DNA from 2 places in the Variovorax sp. GW458-11-26-14-LB1 genome. Region 2 is predicted to be linked to the other one. Evidence: predicted binding sites of a transcription regulator. Region 2 holds the regulator's gene; the other holds the start of a gene.

Region 1 (5,365 bases), on a different contig from region 2:
CCGCCGAGCGCGACGATCTGCTCGCGGATGTTCTCCACCACCTTCACCAGCTTGAAGGTGCCGATGTGCGGGTGCGCGACGTACAAAATTTCAGGCGGCGCGCCGGCCTTCACGAACTCTTCCATCACCTTGCGGCCGAGGAAGCGCGGGTCCTTGATCTGGCTGTAGAGCTTGCCGTCGGAGAAGGTGCCGGCGCCGCCTTCGCCGAACTGCACGTTCGACTCGGGGTTGAGCACGCTCTTGCGCCACAGGCCCCAGGTGTCGCGGGTGCGCTGGCGCACGGTCTTGCCGCGTTCGAGCACGATGGGCCTGAAGCCCATCTTCGCCAGCATCAGCGCCGCGAAGATGCCGCAGGGGCCGAAGCCGATCACCACGGGGCGCGTGGCGTCCGCGGGCGCCTGGCCCGGCGGCGTGTAGCGCATGTCGGGCGCGGGCTGGATGTGCGGGTGGCTGGCGTGCTTGGCGAGTAGCGCGGCTTCGAGCGCGGCGTCGGTCAGCTGCACGTCGCAGATGTAGACCGTGAGCAGGTCGACCTTGCGGGCGTCGAAGCTGCGCTTGTAGACGGTGTGGGAGGCGATCGCTTCAATCGGAACGTCGAGCGTCCGGGCGATCAGGGTGGCCAGCGCGTCAGGCGCGTGGTCGAGCGGGAGTTTGAGTTCGGAGATTCGCAGCATGTCGTGGGGCTTGTGGTTATCAAGCAGACCGACGATTTTAAGCGCCCGGGGCGCTATGAAACTTGTAGCTGGATCAGGCGGGCAGGAAGCCTTCGACGGAGAGGTAGCGCTCGCCGGTGTCGTAGTTGAAGCCCAGCACCACCGCATCGGGCGCCAGCGAGGGCAGCTTCTGCGCGATGGCCGCGAGCGTCGCGCCCGACGAGATGCCGACCAGGATGCCTTCCTCGACCGCGCAGCGGCGCGCCATTTCGCGCGCCGGTTCGGCGTCGACCTGCAGCACGCCGTCCAGCAGCGAGGTGTCGAGGTTCTTCGGGATGAAGCCCGCGCCGATGCCCTGGATGGGGTGGGGCGCCGGCGCGCCGCCCGAGATCACGGGGGAGGCCACGGGCTCCACCGCGAACACCTGCAGCTTGGGCCACTTCTTCTTCAGCACCTTCGCCACGCCGGTGATGTGGCCGCCCGTGCCCACGCCGGTGATGAGCACGTCGATGCCCTCGGGAAAGTCGGCTGCGATTTCTTCGGCCGTGGTGCGCACGTGCACGTCGACGTTGGCGGGGTTGTTGAACTGCTGCGGCATCCACGCGCCCGGCGTGCCGGCCACGATTTCCTCGGCGCGGGCGATGGAGCCCTTCATGCCGTTGGCGCGCGGCGTGAGGTCGAAGGTGGCGCCGTAGGCCAGCATGAGGCGGCGGCGCTCCACCGACATGCTGTCGGGCATCACCAGGATCAGCTTGTAGCCCTTGACGGCCGCGACCATCGCCAGGCCGATGCCGGTGTTGCCCGAGGTGGGCTCGACGATGGTGCCGCCGGGTTTCAGCGCGCCGCTCTTCTCGGCGTCTTCCACCATCGACAGCGCGATGCGGTCCTTGATCGAGCCGCCGGGGTTGGCGCGTTCCGACTTGATCCAGACCTGCTGCTTCGCATGGCCGAACAGGCGGTTGATGCGGATGTGCGGCGTGTTGCCGATGGTCTGGAGGATGTTCTGGGCCTTCATGGAATCTCCTTGGGTGCGAGGGGCGGATGGTCAGCGCGCATTGTGGCGCCCCCTGGGCCGGGTTGCACCCGGCCCGCGACCGTTTCAGCACGGGGGATGGCAGGCCGTTGCGGTTCAGGCCTCCAGGGCTTCCAGCGGCCCGAAGAACTCGTAGCGAAGCTGCTGCTTGGGCACGCCGAGCGCCAGCCCGTTCGCATACACCGCCTGCATGAAGGGCTTCGGCCCGAGAAAGTACAGGTCGACGTCGCGGTCGGCGGGCAACAGCCCGGCCAGCAGTTCGCGGGTGACGAAGCCGGTCGCGTGCGGCGTGTCGCTCTCGCGCGGCGCGTCGTAGACATACAGCGGCTTCACGTTCGCATGCCGCTGCGCGAGTGCGTCGACGCGGGCGCGGAACGCATGCGCGCCGCCGTGCCGCGCCGCATGGACGAAGTGCACCGGCCGGCCCGTGTGGGCCACCGACTCGAGCATGCTCATCGCGGGCGTGATGCCCACGCCGCCCGTCACCAGCACGAGGGGACGCGCCTGCTCGCCCGCGGGCTGCAGCACGAAGTCGCCGCACGGCGCCTGCACTTGCAGCCGCGTGCCGATCGTCGCGGACTCGTGCAGCCAGTTCGAGGCGCGGCCACCTTCTTCCTTCTTCACGCTGATGCGGTACCACGGCTTGCCCGGTGCGTCGGACAGCGAGTAGTTGCGTCGCACCGGCTGGCCGTCGATCTCCAGCACCAGCGTGAGGTACTGCCCCGGCGAGAACGCCAGCAGCGCGCCGCCGTCCACGGGCTCCAGGTAGAACGAGGTGATGACCTCGCTTTCGTCCTCGCGCCGGGCCACGCGGAATTCGCGCGTGCCGCGCCATCCGCCGGGCTGCGCCGCGTTGGCGCTGTAGACGGCTTCTTCCGCGGCGATGAGCAGGCCCGCCAGCGATTCGTAGGCCTCGCCCCAGGCGGCGATCACCTCGTCGGTCGCGGCATCGCCGAGCACCTCCTTCACGGCGCGCAGCAGGTAGTGGCCGACGATCGGGTAGTGCTCCGGCAGCACGCCCAGAGCCGCGTGCTTCTGGATGATGCGGGGCAGGGCGCCGGCGATCGCTTCGAGCCGGTCGATGTGCGCGCCGTAGGCGATGACCGCCCCCGCCAGCGCGCGCGCCTGCGTGCCGGCAGCCTGGTGCGCTTCGTTGAAGAAGGCCTTCACCTGCGGATGGCCCTCGAGCATGATCTTGTAGAAGTGGCTGGTGATGGCCTCGCCGTGGGCCTGGAGCGCGGGCACGGTGGACTTGACGATGGCGATGGTTTGCGGGTTCATGGTCTGGCGGTCCTTCGGTTGGAGATGCCTGTGTCATCTCACGATCCGTGCCAGCCGGAAGACCGTTGCAAGTGCTTGACGCCATTGGGGATTTATCGGGCGTGGTCAAATTCGCAACAACTTTTGCGTTGTACTTATGACCACATTGCGTGTCGATTCGACCACCGAGGCCTCACCACCCGAGCCCGAAGCCGAGGCTGCCCGCTACCGATCGCTTCTCGCCGCCGCGCGGGGACTGGTCCGCTGCGATGCCGCCGCGCTGCTGCAGCTCGACGTCGACGTGCTGAAGCCCGTCGCGGTCGACGGCCTGAGCGATGAAACCCTGGGGCGCCAGTTTCCCGTCGCCGCCCATCCGCGTTTTGCGCGCCTGCTCGCCAGCGAACGGGGCCTGCGTTTCGCCCACGACAGCAACCTGCCCGACCCGTACGACGGCCTCGTCGCCGGCCAGCCGGGCATCCTGCCAGTGCACGACTGCATGGGCGCGCCGCTGCGCCTGCGCGGCACCCTCTGGGGCCTGCTGACGCTGGACGCCCTGGAGCCGCACGCCTTCGATGCCGTGGGCCCGGCGCAGATGGAGGCACTGATCGCCCTCGTCGAAACCGGCATCGAGGCCGCCGATACGATCCGCGAGATGCAGGCGCGCGCGATGCGCGAGCAGGCCGTCGCGCAGGCGCTGCGCGCAGGCCGCGGCGCGCCCCGCGAGCTGCTGGGCAGCAGTGCGGCGATGAAGCAGCTGTGCCACGAGATCGACACCGTCGCCGTGTCCGACCTCACGGTGCTGCTGCTCGGCGAAACCGGCGTCGGCAAGGACCTGGTCGCGCAGCGCCTGCACGCGCGCTCGCGCCGCAGCGAGCAGCCGCTCGTGCAGGTCAACTGCGCGGCGCTGCCCGAGTCGCTGGCCGACAGCGAACTCTTCGGCCACAAGCGCGGCGCGTTCACCGGCGCCGTGCAGGACCGCGACGGCAAGTTCGAGATCGCCGATGGCGGCACGCTCTTTCTCGACGAGGTCGGCGAGCTGCCGCTGAGCGTGCAGGCCAAGCTGCTGCGCGTGCTGCAAAGCGGCGAGGTGCAGCGCCCCGGCAGCGACCGCATGCGCAAGGTCGACGTGCGCGTGATCGCGGCCACCAACCGCGACCTGCCCGCGGCGATCGCGCAGGGGCGCTTTCGCGCCGACCTGTACCACCGGCTGTCGGTCTATCCGCTCGTCGTCGCGCCGCTGCGCGAACGGGGGCGCGACGTGCTCGTGCTCGCCGGCAGCTTTCTCGAGGAGAACCAGCACCGGCTGGGCGCGCGCAACCTGCGGCTCTCGCCGGCGTCGAAGGCCGCCATGCTGGCGCACGGCTGGCCGGGCAATGTGCGCGAGCTCGAGCATGTGATCAGCCGCGCTTCGCTGCGGGCGTTCAGGGAACAGCCGCGCGGCTCGCGCTGGACGGCCATCGAACCGCATCACCTGGCGCTGGACAGCGCTGCCGCCGTGGGAGGCGCGGTGGCAGCGCCCGTGCAGGCCCCGGCGAACGAACACGCGGGGCCTGCCATCGCTGGCGGCACGCTGCGCGAGGCGACCGACGCCTTCCAGCGGACCTGGCTCTTGGAACTGCTCGCCCGCCACGGCGGCCGCGTGGCCAGCGCCGCGCGCGAGGCCGGCATCGACCGCAGCAACTTCCACCGGACCTTGCGCAAGCTGGGCCTGGTGCAGGCCGGCGACAGCGAAACGCCCGGCTGACGGTCGGCTGGCGGCGTCGCCTGAAGGGTCATTGATGGGGCGGGCGATAATCGAGCGGTGAAGCACGCCAGACCGCCGCTGGTGCAAGCCCGAAAGGGACGATGCTCTGCCCTCGGGCAACAGCATCGGGTCGAAAGATCGCACTGGAGGAACGTCCGGACTGCACAGGACAGCGCAGGAGTTAACGACTCTCCACCGTGAGGTGAGGATCAGAGCAACAGAGACGAGCCGATTCAGTTCGGGTGAAACGGGCAATCTCTGCGCGCAGCAACACCAAGTAGGCCAGTATTGAGGTGGTTCCGCTGAGCTGGCGGGTAGGTGGCATCGAGCCGTTTGGCGACAAACGGCCCAGAGTAATGGCGGTCACGCCGGGGTCTTCGCAAGAGGGCTCCGGTGCACAGAATCCGGCTTATCGGCGAGCTTCACACTTTTCTTTCTCCCCCCCTTTTCCCTGGGCCGCGCGCCGGCGTCGTGCGCGGCCGCGTGCAAGACTCGGTAGAAACCCGTACAATTGTTAGCAAGCTAACTAATTGATAACACCGTGGCCGATACCGAACCCATCTCCCCGTTGCGCGAACACGCGCTGATGCGGCTCGGCACCTCGCTGTCGGTGCTCCAGCGCGGCTACCGCGCGGCGGCCGACAAGGCAGTGGCGCACGTGGGCCTGTCGCAGAC
Region 2 (5,365 bases):
CTCTTCGTGCAGCACGGTGGTCTTGCCGCCTTCCTCGCTGACCCATTCGATGCGCCGCGAGCCGACTGCGCCCGCATCACCACCTTCGGCAAAGCGCAGCCGGTAGGCGCCCTGCTGCTTGAGCACGTCGAGCAGCTTCAGGGTCTGCTGCGCCATCTCTGGGCTGCGGATGAACAGACCGATCTCGGTGTTGTGGACCTCGGAGCGCGGATCGAAATTCATCGAGCCGACGAACAGGATGCGCTGGTCGATCACCGCCGACTTGGCGTGCAGCCGGCCCACCGACGTGCCGAACAGGCCGAGGCGCACGCTGCGCCGCGTGCGCGCGGAACTCAGCTCGTGCAGCTCGGCGCCCAGCGCCAGCATGTCGGCGCGGTAGCGGCGGTAGGCGGTGTGCACGAGCGGCTCGTCGGTGGCGGCGAGCGAGTTGGTGACCACGCTGATCTTCACGTTGCGCCCGCGGATCTCGCGCATCACCTCCAGCCCCGACGCGCCCGGGATCAGGTAGGGCGAGACCAGCGTCACCTCGCTGCGCGCGCGGCGCATCTGCTCGACCACGTTGTAGCGCACGCTGTCCACGTCGAGCAGCGGCACGCCGCCGTACGACGCAGTCTTGCCGATCACGCGGTCGGGTGAATCGGCATACGCCTCGGCGGTGGTCCAGATCAGGCCGAGCTTGCCGGCGTCGAGGTCGTCGGCCACCGGGCTGTAGCCGAGCAGGTCGTTGGGCGCGGGTTTGGGCGGCGGCGGCGTGGTGTCGGGGCCGGTGGCGGCGTCGAAGCGGCGCTGCAGTTCCTCGCGCGGCAGGTCGGTGTGCACGACCGCGCCGATCGGGCGCACGTGCGGGCTGTTCCAGTACTGGTCGAACAGCACGCCCAGGCGCGGGATCAGCGCGCCCGTGACGAAGGTGTCGAGGTCGATGAAGTTCGGGCCAGTGGTGCGGCGGAAGTACTGGTTGCCGATGTTGCGCCCGCCCGCCACGGCCATCGCGCCGTCGGCGATGAAGAGCTTGTTGTGCATGCGGCGGTTGACGCGGCTGAAGTCGAACAGCGATGCGGTGAAGCGCTTGAGCAGGCTGCCACGCCCGGCCGGGAACGGGTTGAACAGGCGCAGCTCCACGTTCGGCGTGGCGGCCAGGCCGAGCAGCAGCTCGTCTTCGCCGGACGTGTACAGGTCGTCCATCAACAGGCGCACGCGCACGCCGCGCTGGGCCGCATCGCGCAGGGTGCGCAACAGGTAGCGGCCGGTCTCGTCGTTCTCGATCTGGTAGTACTGCACGTCGAGCGTGCGCTGCGCGCGGCGCGCCAGCTGCAGCCGCGTGTCGAAGGCGAAGTCGCCGCCGGGCATCAGGCGAAAGCCGCTGAGGTCGGGGTCGGGCTGCGAGGCCAGCGCGATCTTGCCGAGCGCGGTGTCGGCCGAGACGGCCATCGCTTTGGTAGGCGGACGCGGCGCCTCGTCGGGCAAGGTGGCACAACCGGCGAACAGCGATGCAGCCACGAGGGCGACCACCCAATGCCCCCAGCGCGACAGCAGGCGACGGGTCATCGTGGGCTTTCTACAGAGCCTTGCGCAGGTTGGCCGGTGCGATGCGCAAGGCTTCGCGGTACTTGGCGACGGTGCGGCGCGCGCACTCGATGCCCTGCTCTTTCAGCATCTCGGAAATCTGGCTGTCGGACAGCGGCTTCTTGATGCTCTCGGAACTCACGAACTGCTTGATCAGCGCGCGCACCGCGGTGCTCGACGCATTGCCACCGGTCTCGGTGCCCAACGCCGAGCCGAAGAAGTACTTCAGCTCGACCGTGCCGAAGGGCGTGGCCATGTACTTGGCGGTGGTCACGCGCGAGATGGTCGACTCGTGCAGGCCCAGCTCGTCGGCGATCTCGCGCAGCACCAGCGGGCGCATCGCCAGCTCGCCGTGCACGAAGTAGCTCTTCTGGCGCTCGACGATGGCGTTGCTCACGCGCAGGATGGTGTCGAAGCGCTGCTGGATGTTCTTGATGAACCAGCGCGCCTCCTGCAGCCGCTGCGACAGCGCCTGGCTGCCCTCGCCCTTGTGCGACTTGAGCGCGCCGGCGTAGATGTCGTGCACGCGCAGGCGCGGCATGACCTCGGGGTTGAGCATGACGCGGAACTTCACGTTGGTGCCGCGCCCGGTCTTGGTGACGATCACGTCGGGGATGACGATGTTGCGTTCGACGTCGACAAAGCGGCGGCCCGGCTTGGGCTCCAGGCGCGCAATGATCTGCAGCGCCGAGCGCACCAGCTCTTCGTTGGTGCGCGTGAGCGTGGCCAGGCGCTTGAAGTCGCGCCGCGCGAGCAGCTCCATGGGCTGCTTGCAGATCGCGATGGCGGTCTTGCGGATGAGCGCTTCGGCCTCGGTCTCGTCTTCGCTGGCGAGCGCCTTCAGCTGGATGCTCAGGCATTCGCCGAGGTCGCGCGCGCCGACGCCCACCGGCTCCAGGCTCTGCAGCAGGCCCAGCGCCACCTGGAAGTGGTGCACGAGGTCGTCGAACTGGTCGTTGTCGTCGCCCGCCAGGCCCGAAGCCAGCGCGGGCAGCGAGTCTTCGAGGTAGCCGTCGTCGTTGAGCGACTCGATCAGGAAGCGCAGCGCGGCGCAGTCGTTTTCATTGAGCCGCAGGCTCAGCGCCTGGCGGTGCAGGAAGGACTGCAGCGATTCCTGGCTGCGCGCGAGTTCGGTGGCATCGGCCCGCTCGTCGTCGCCCAGGTTGTTCTGGCGCGCGGGCGCATCGCTGCCCCACTCGCTGTCGTCGGGCGCCATGTCGACGGTGCCGTCGCCTTCCCAGTCGGGCTCACGCTCGGCGATCTCGGCGGCGGGGCCGTCGGTGTCGGGGGTCGAGGTGGTGGTGTCGCTGGACGTGGAGGAAGTGCTGGCGGCGGACGGCGTGAACTCGGCCTCGGCCTCGCCCTCGCCCGCGTCGTCGCGCGGCACCGGCGCGTCGGCCGTGTCCAGCCCGAACTCCTCGCGCGCCGCTTCTTCCGCGGTGCGTTCGAGGAACGGGTTCTCGTCCAGCATCTGCTCCACTTCCTGGCTCAGTTCGAGCGTGGAGAGCTGGAGCAGGCGAATGGACTGCTGCAGCTGTGGCGTCAGCGCCAGATGCTGCGAGACGCGAAGGGACAGCCCTTGCTTCATGGAGACGCGACCCTCCCTTACATGCGGAAGTGCTCGCCCAGGTACACCCTGCGTACCTCGGCGTTGTCGACGATCTCCGAGGGTGTGCCTTGTGCCAGCACGTGCCCGTCGCTGATGATGAACGCGTGATCGCAGATGCCCAGCGTCTCACGCACGTTGTGGTCGGTGATGAGCACGCCGATGCCGCGCTCTTTCAGGAAGCTGATGATCCGCTGGATCTCGATCACCGCGATCGGGTCGATGCCGGCGAAGGGCTCGTCCAGCAGGATGAAGCGCGGCTGCGTGGCCAGCGCGCGCGCGATCTCGACGCGGCGGCGCTCGCCGCCCGACAGCGCGAGCGCGGGCGAATCGCGCAGGTGGTCCACGCGCAGGTCGGCCAGCAGGTCGGCCAGGCGCTCTTCGGTGTGCTGCTTGGTCAGCGGCATCATGCGGCCGTTGGCGTCGGGCTCGCGCTGCAGCTCGAGCACGGCACGCACGTTTTCCTCGACCGTGAGCTTGCGGAAGATCGAGGCCTCCTGCGGCAGGTAGCTCAGGCCCATGCGCGCGCGGCGGTGAATGGGCATGTGGGCGATGGGCTCGCCGTCGATGGTGATCTCGCCGGCGTCGGCGCGCACCAGCCCGACGATCATGTAGAACGAGGTGGTCTTGCCCGCGCCGTTGGGGCCGAGCAGTCCGACGACCTCGCCCTTTTGCACATCGAGCGAGACGTCTTTCACGACCGTGCGGCTGCCGTAGCTCTTCTTGAGGCCGCGCGCCACGAGGCGGCTGCCCGGAATGCCGTCGGCGGTCTGGGTTCCTGCGGTTTCGATCACTTGCGCCCTTCCCCTTCGGTGCCGCCCAGCGTGGTGCTCGGGCGCAGCCCGGCGCCGGGCGCGGGGGTGGGTGCCGGGGCCGCGGGCTTCTTGCCGCCCGCTGCCGGTGCGGAGCCGGGCGCCGCCGGGGCTGGCGTGGCCTTCGGCGTGAGGATGGCCTTCACGCGGCCGCCGCCGCCCGCCGAGACGCCGGCGTTCGGCGGCACGAGGGAACCGTTGACGGTGTAGGTGTCGTTGCTCTGGTCGTAGACGATCAGCGCGCCGCTGCTCTCGTCGTTGGCCGTGGCGCCGATCAGCCGGCGCATGACGGCACGGCGGATGAACTTGACGTTGTCGGCGCGGCTGTCGTACTCGATGACTTCCGACTCGCCCTCGATCCACTCGTCGCCGGCGTTGCGCTTCTGCTTGTAGTAAGCCAGCTTGCCGGGCGCCGCCGTGACCACGCCGTACTGGTAGCCCTCGGCGTCCTGGCGCACGTCCAGCCGCGCGCCGCGGATGATGATCGTGCCCTTCGTGACCAGCACGTTGCCGGTGAACACGCTGGTCTGTTTCAGGTCGTCGTAGCGCATCGAGTCGGACTCGATGTTCATCGGCTTGGTGCGGTCGGCGGTTTCGGCCAGGGCGCCCGAGGCGGCACCGGCCAGCAACAGCGCACCGAAAGCCAGGCGGCCGAGGCGACGAAGGGTGGGGAATGTGGGGATGGAGGGCAATGTCATAAAGGCACGAAACTTGCTCTGAAACATTGTATGCGTGGGATGGCAATTGCCCACCGCCGCCAATGAAAAAGCCCGCCGAAGCGGGCCTTGCATTCGACCAAGAAACCAGGTCGTCGGGTCGGTCAGCCCTTCTTGGCTTCGCCGATGAGGAAGGTCGCGACCTGCAGCACCTTGGACATGCTGCCGGCGGTTTCGCCATCGACATACCAGCGGCCCGCCACGGCCAGGGCCGGCACGCCGGCGACCTTGTAGGCCTCGGTCTGTTGCGCCGCACGGCGGGCCTTGCTGGCCACGCCGAAGGACGCAAAGGTTTCCTTGAACTTGGCGCCGTCGAGGCCGGCACGCTCGGCCCAGGCCTGGATGTTGGCGTCGCCGTTCAGGTTCTGGCGCTGCGCGTGGATGGCGGCGAACACCTTCGGGTGGTATTCCTCCAGCTTGCCCATGGCTTCGAGCGTGAAGTACAGGCGCTGCTTGGCTTCGACGTCGTTGCCCACGAAGGGCACCGGGATGCGGCGGAAGGCCACTTCCTTCGGGGCTGCCTTGACCCAGGCTTCGAGCGAGGGCTCGAAGTCGTTGCAATGCGGGCAGTTGTACGAGAAGAACTCGACCACCTCAACCTTGCCGGCGGGTGCATCGACGGGCACGCGCTTGTCGAGCACGAGGAAATCGGTGCCGGCCTTGGGGGC

The links. The regulator sigma-54, encoded in region 2, starts transcription at its own class of promoters, with help from an activator protein. The targets are predictions, from matches to a motif close to TGGCANGNAANCTGCTTT.
Region 1: the regulator sigma-54 is predicted to act here: its motif matches at 3,003-3,020, upstream of hmpA (NO-inducible flavohemoprotein).

Annotation. Positions count from the first base shown of each region.
Region 1 is NZ_JBWKYW010000016.1:102,930-108,294, forward strand. It holds gene AC07YS_RS13410 (NAD(P)/FAD-dependent oxidoreductase) at 1-674, opposite strand, end outside; gene cysK (cysteine synthase A) at 748-1,668, opposite strand; gene hmpA (NO-inducible flavohemoprotein) at 1,783-2,967, opposite strand; gene norR (nitric oxide reductase transcriptional regulator NorR) at 3,104-4,690, shown strand; RNA gene rnpB (RNase P RNA component class A) at 4,750-5,118, shown strand; gene AC07YS_RS13435 (MarR family winged helix-turn-helix transcriptional regulator) at 5,277-5,365, shown strand, end outside.
Region 2 is NZ_JBWKYW010000028.1:17,639-23,003, forward strand. It holds gene AC07YS_RS18730 (phospholipase D family protein) at 1-1,545, opposite strand, end outside; gene rpoN (RNA polymerase factor sigma-54) at 1,556-3,151, opposite strand; gene lptB (LPS export ABC transporter ATP-binding protein) at 3,169-3,963, opposite strand; gene lptA (lipopolysaccharide transport periplasmic protein LptA) at 3,960-4,679, opposite strand; gene AC07YS_RS18750 (thiol:disulfide interchange protein DsbA/DsbL) at 4,802-5,365, opposite strand, start outside.